DNA from 2 places in the Clostridium sp. LBM24168 genome. Region 1 is predicted to be linked to the other one. Evidence: predicted binding sites of a transcription regulator. Region 1 holds the regulator's gene; the other holds the start of a gene.
The links. Region 1 encodes HrcA, which represses chaperone genes, less so after heat shock. Its sites were predicted from a motif close to TGTTAGCACTCNNNNNNNNNGAGTGCTAACA; they were not measured.
Positions count from the first base shown of each region.

Region 1 (3,438 bases):
TGATCAAAATCATCACCGCCTAGACGTGTATCTCCATTTGTTGCTTTAACTTCAAATACCCCATCTCCAAGTTCAAGTATGGATACATCAAAAGTACCACCGCCAAGGTCATAAACAAATATCTTCTGACTCGTTTCAGTTTTATCAAGTCCATATGCAAGAGAAGCTGCTGTAGGTTCATTTATTATTCTTCTTACATTAAGTCCTGCAATTTTACCTGCGTCTTTGGTTGCTTGTCTTTGGCTGTCATTAAAATATGCTGGTACTGTTATAACCGCTTCAGTAACAGGTTCTCCCAAATATGCCTCTGCATCAGATTTTATTTTTTGAAGTATCATTGCAGATATCTCCTGCGGTGTATACTGTTTTCCATCTATATCTACCTTATGGTCTGTTCCCATTTGTCTCTTTATTGACATTATTGTCTTATCAGGATTTGTTATTGCCTGCCTTTTTGCCACCTGTCCTACAAGTCTTTCTCCATTTGCCTGAAATGAAACAACGGATGGAGTTGTTCTTGCCCCTTCCGAGTTTGCTATAACTACAGGATCTCCACCTTCCATAACGGCAACACAGGAATTTGTTGTACCTAAATCAATACCTATTATTTTTGACATGTTAACTTACCTCCTAAATTGACTAACTTCAAAATTCCCTTAATAAATTATTTATATTTTGTATTAATTTGCAACTTTAACCATGCTGTATCTTATTACCTTATCTCCCTTTTTATATCCTTTCTGAAATACTTCTACGATGGAATTTTTATCATATTTTTCATCTTCTATATGCATAACTGCATTATGTAGATGCGGATCAAATCCACTATCCACTGGAATTTCTTCAACATCCAATTTCCTTAAAGCATCATTAAATTGTTTCATTGTCATTTCTATACCCTTTTTCAGATCTTCCGCATTTCCTTCTATTGAAACAGCCCTTTCCAAATTATCAAGTACCGGAAGTACTTCCTTAAGTACATCCTCACAAACATCAGTATATATCTTTTCTTTTTCTTTGGCTGTTCTTTTCCTAAAATTATCATACTCTGCAACTGTTCTTGATAATCTGTCTTTTAGAGTTTCAAATTCACTCTTAATCTTATTATTTTCATCTTTTAAATTTTTGTTCTTATCTTTTAAACTTTTTATTAGTTTTTGATCTTCTATACTTTGGATATTAGCTGATTTTTTCTTACTATCATTATTTTCTTCATTACTTCCTTCTTCATTGTATTCCTCATACTCTTCAGAAACTCCTACTTCCTCATTACATTCAGACTTATCTAAATCTTTTTCTGAATTTTTTTCCAAGTTTTCATCTTCTTCAATATTATTGGCCTTAATATCATCCTTCTTTTTAAACATCTGATTGTTTCCTCCAATCTCAATTTAATATTTATATTAAAGGCAGGCCTACATAGAATTCAATCATCATCAAAATAAGTATTAGTCAAAATATAATTCAATTCCCTAACTACATTTGACAATACAGATATGACTTTTGAATAAGGCATTCTTGTAGGGCCTATCAATCCAATCTTTCCTATAGGCTTACTGCCTAAATTATAAACTGTTGATACAACACTACAGTCTTCTGCCCCTTCTATATAATTTTCACTGCCAATCTTCACTGAAATATTTGATGAATCATTTAAAAGTTCATTGACCTTATCTTTATTATCAAGCATTGATAAAAACTCTCTTGCTTTTTCAACATCCTTGTATTCCGGATAATTAAATATATTTACAGTACCTTGCATATATATATCAGAATTATCTGCGCTTCTCAGATTTTCGTATAGCACAGGAATTATTGCATTAAATATATCTTCGTAGCCTTTTAAATCATTTTTTATATTATTTATTACCTCTAAATTTATTTGTTCACTGTTTAGCCCTCTCAGTCTATTGTTGAGAAGATTGCTAAGCTTTGTAAGGACTTTATCAGAGACATTTTTTTTAACTTTTATTACATTATTTTTTATAACACCACTGTCTGTAACCAATACTAACAGTATATTATTGTTGAACTCCATATTTATAAGCTGCATATGTTTTATATAACTCCTACTTACAGATGGCGTTCTTACTATGCATGTAAGTTTAGTCAATTCAGCCAGCAGAAGAGTTGCCTGTCTTATTGCCCTATCCATCTCAAAAATTGCACTGTCTAAAATTTGTCTTTTTATTTCGTACATTTCCTCTTCGCTAAGATTTGGTATTTGCATTAATTTATCAACATAAAGCCTATACCCCTTATTTGACGGCTTCCTTCCTGAAGAACTGTGAAGTTGCTCTAAGTACCCCATATCTTCAAGATCAGCCATCTCATTTCTTATAGTAGCTGAACTTATTCCCAGATTATACTTTTTAGCTATGGTCCTGGATCCCACAGGCTCCGCAGTTTTTATATAATCATTTATTATTGCCTGAAGTATTTTTATTTTTCTTTCATCCATTTCCATATCATCACCTTTTTATTAGCACTCGCTATCGTTGAGTGCTAACTACCATGATTAAAAAATATCACTGATATTTTTTTTTGTCAACTATATACAATGTGTATTATATAGACAGATTTCACAATATATTAAATTTAAACAAATATTTATAGAAAATACTCAAGTTTCCTTTTGATATCTACATCATTTATCTATGAAGTCAAAATAAACTCACACATAACACTATTTGATACCTGTATTCCCCTTCTACTCAAGTACAACCTATCTCCTTCTCTAATTAATGTTCCAAATTTTATATGCTTATTTATAACATTTTTATATATGGAATATATGTCTACTTTGAACCTCAGTTCAAATTCAGATATGGATATTCCACTAAGCTTCCTAAGCCCCATAAATATAAATTCTTCCATATCATCTTCTATGGAATTTTTATGAAGATCATATTTAATAAATTTATTTTTTTCTGCTTCTTTTATATATTGTTCTATATTCCTTGATTTTCTATACCTGTACCCATTTAAATATGAACAGGCACCTAACCCACATCCAATATACTCTTGAAGATTCCAGTATGTTAAATTGTGGACACACTTGAATCCCTTCTTTGAAAAATTTGAGATCTCGTATTGTTCATATCCCTTTGAATTCAAAAAATCTAGGGCAAAATCATACATTCTCCTTTCTTTATCCTCATTTGGGAGCTCAATATATCCTCTCCTGTACATATTATAAAATGGAGTATTTGGTTCAATTATAAGACTATAGCAGGATATATGCTCTGGTTGCAATTTCACTACATTTTTTAGAGTTTCTTCCCAATCTGAAACCTCTTGACCAGGAATCCCAAACATCAAGTCCACATTTATATTTAAAAATTCAAGTTTTCTAGCACGATTATATCCTTCTATAAACTCTTCCACAGTATGTATTCTTCCCAGATTTTTAAGTATATGATTCTGCCATGCCTGGAG
Region 1 is NZ_CP196861.1:439,437-442,874, reverse strand. Features, by position in the region: gene dnaK (molecular chaperone DnaK) at 1-617, opposite strand, end outside; gene grpE (nucleotide exchange factor GrpE) at 681-1,367, opposite strand; gene hrcA (heat-inducible transcriptional repressor HrcA) at 1,427-2,467, opposite strand; gene hemW (radical SAM family heme chaperone HemW) at 2,656-3,438, opposite strand, start outside.

Region 2 (3,438 bases), 1.2 Mb from region 1:
ATGATAGGAAAGCCAAAATTGAAAAAGAAAAGTGTATAAGTTGTGGGGCTTGTATGGCAGCATGTCCTTTTGGAGCTATATCAGATTTAAGTTATATTGTAGATGTTACTAAGCAACTTATTTCAGGTAAGGAAATATATGCTATAGTAGCACCATCTATAACAGGTCAATTTGGTCCTAAAGTAACTGTTGGACAAATTAAAAATGCCTTTAGAAAGATTGGATTTAGTGATATGGTGGAAGCAGCCTGTGGGGCAGATGCTGTAGCGGTAAATGAGGGAAATGAGTTTTCTGAAAGAATTGGTAGAGGTGATAAATTTATGACCAATTCATGTTGCTCAGGTTTTATGAATTATATAGAATTAAAGTTTCCTGATTTGGTGGACAATATATCTGGAACTGTATCACCAATGATTGCAGCTGCAAGGTTTATAAAGAGATTTCATAAAGATGCAGCAGTTGTTTTTGTAGGACCTTGTACTGCAAAAAAAGTTGAAATAATGAGAGAGTCTATAAAAAATGATGTGGATTATGTTCTAACCTTTGAGGAAATAGCTGCAATGATAGGGGCTTTTTCTATAGAACTTGAAAATTGTGAAGATGAGATTATAGATGACGCATCGGTTTTTGGAAGAGGATTTGCGCAAGGTGGCGGTGTTACAGCTGCTATAAAAGATTATATTTCTGAGAAAAATATAGATGTAGATTTCAAGCCTATTAAAGTAAGTGGAAAAGATGAAATAAAGAAAACGATGATAAGTGCAAAAATAGGCAGAGTTCCTGGAAATTTCATAGAAGGGATGATGTGTGAAGGAGGTTGTATTGGAGGGCCAGTAACTATGGCATCTCTTATGAAGGCAAGACCTCAACTCCTAAAATTTAGTAAGCAGTCTAATAAAAAGACTGTATTATCAAATAAGAATCTTGAAAAATTTAAAGATTTGAATATGGAAAGATAACAGTTCATATTTTTATAACAATAAAAAAGGTAATTGAGTATATAAAAATGTATTTAATTACTTTTTTTATGTTTTGAAAATAAAAATTTGAATCAGTATAAATAGAAATTATATGGATATTATAGTAAATAGATTTACTTTATAAATTAATCATGGGATGTTTTAAAATGAAGATTCTTACGTCGGATAAAAAAGTACTTGGTACTATTATAATAAGTATAGTTTTGATATTTATGATTATAATTGCTTATGAGTATTATTCCAGATATATATATATCATAAGAAGTCCTAGAAAATTAAAAGATATAATTGTATCTTATGGGAAATATGGTATGTTTATATTTTTTATATTACAAGTACTTCAGGTTATTGCATTTTTTATACCGGGAGAATTTATTCAAATTGCATCTGGTTACATATATGGAACATTTTTTGGAACTATATTGTCTATTTTAGGGATAACTTTAGGAAGCATAATTGCATATATAATTTCTCAAATTTTTGGAAGACCATTAATGTGCAAGATAATATCCAAAAGGAAATTTAGATTTTTTAGAAATATACTGAATTCGAAAAATATAAATTTTTTCGTATTTTTTTTATATCTGGTACCTGGTGTACCTAAGGATATTTTGGCTTATATATGTGGAATGTCTGAAATGAATTTAAGGGAGTTTACTGTTTACTCTACTTTAGGAAGATTACCGGGAATAATGATTTCGTCATATTTTGGTGCAAAGATTTATTCTGGTAATAAATTTGTTCTTGTGTTTATATCGTTAACAATGGTTTTACTATTTATGATAGGATTTTTTCGGGGAGAAAAGATAATACTGAAGGTAGCGAAACATAAATCTTCTAAATGATGATTAAAGACTATTTTAAATTTTCTGATTAAATAAAAAATATTATATGGATTTATGTAAAACGTTGAAATTAATAGGAATTAAAAGAAATATTTATTTAATAAGAGTACATTGAATAAATTGGGATATATATACTGCATATGTTTAAAATTAGAATTTGAAAATATAAACTGTATTTATTATTATAATAATTGTGTTAGCACTCATTATTAATGAGTGCTAATAATGAGAGCTAATAATTATTTTAAATAAATCAAAAATATTTTTAAGGAGGGGTTTTGATGAACATTAGACCACTTGGAGACAGAGTTGTTATAAAGAAAATTGAGGCAGAAGAAACTACAAAAAGTGGAATAGTTTTACCGGGAACTGCCAAGGAAAAGCCACAGGAGGCTGAAGTTATAGCTGTTGGGGCAGGCGGAGTAGTAGATGGAAAAGAAGTTAAAATGGAAGTTAAAATAGGAGATAGAGTATTATTCTCCAAATATGGTGGTACTGAAGTAAAACTTGATGGTGTAGAATATACAATTTTAAGACAGGATGATATTTTAGCTATAATTGAAAAATAAAATTAGATTTATATAATTTCAAAGTTGTTAGGAGGGGTTTTTTATGGCAAAGAGTATTCTATTTGGTGAGGATGCCAGAAAAGCTATGCAGGAAGGCGTAAATAAATTAGCAAATACAGTAAAAGTTACACTTGGACCAAAAGGAAGAAATGTAGTACTTGATAAAAAATTTGGTTCACCACTTATAACTAATGATGGTGTTACTATAGCAAAGGAAATTGAATTGGAAGATCCTTATGAAAATATGGGAGCTCAACTTGTAAAAGAAGTTTCCACAAAGACAAATGACGTAGCAGGAGATGGTACCACCACAGCTACATTGCTTGCTCAAGCAATAATAAGAGAAGGATTAAGAAATGTTACAGCTGGAGCTAATCCTATGCTTTTAAGACAGGGCATAAAAAAAGCAGTGAACAAAGCAGTGGAAGAGATAAAGAAGATATCAAAAAAAGTAAATGGGAAAGAGGATATAGCAAGAATTGCGGCTATATCAGCTTCTGATGAGGAAATAGGCAAGTTGATAGCTGATGCTATGGAAAAAGTAGGAAATGAAGGAGTTATAACCGTTGAGGAATCAAAATCAATGGGTACTGAATTGGATGTTGTTGAAGGTATGCAATTTGACAGAGGATATTTAAGTGCATATATGGTAACTGATTCAGAGAAGATGGAAGCTGCATTGGATGATGCTTATATATTGATAACTGATAAAAAAATATCCAATATACAAGATATACTTCCGTTATTAGAACAAATAGTAAAACAGGGTAAGAAATTACTTATAATAGCTGAGGATGTAGAAGGAGAAGCACTCACTACATTGGTTATAAATAAATTAAGAGGAACATTTAACTGTGTAGCAGTAAAGGCTCCAGGATTTGGCGATAGAAGGAAGGAAATGCTTCAAGATATAGCAGTACTTACAGGCGGTAAAGTTATATCAGATGAGTTGGGAAGAGATCTTAAAGAAGTTAATATAGAGGATCTTGGAAGAGCTGATAATGTTAAAATAACAAAAGAAAATACTACAATTGTAAATGGAAA
Region 2 is NZ_CP196861.1:2,437,392-2,440,829, reverse strand. Features, by position in the region: gene ACSVC9_RS12140 (4Fe-4S dicluster domain-containing protein) at 1-959, shown strand, start outside; gene ACSVC9_RS12135 (TVP38/TMEM64 family protein) at 1,127-1,825, shown strand; gene groES (co-chaperone GroES) at 2,107-2,394, shown strand; gene groL (chaperonin GroEL) at 2,438-3,438, shown strand, end outside.
Region 2: a site for HrcA is predicted at 2,020-2,050, ahead of groES (co-chaperone GroES). Genes of this name have one in related genera too.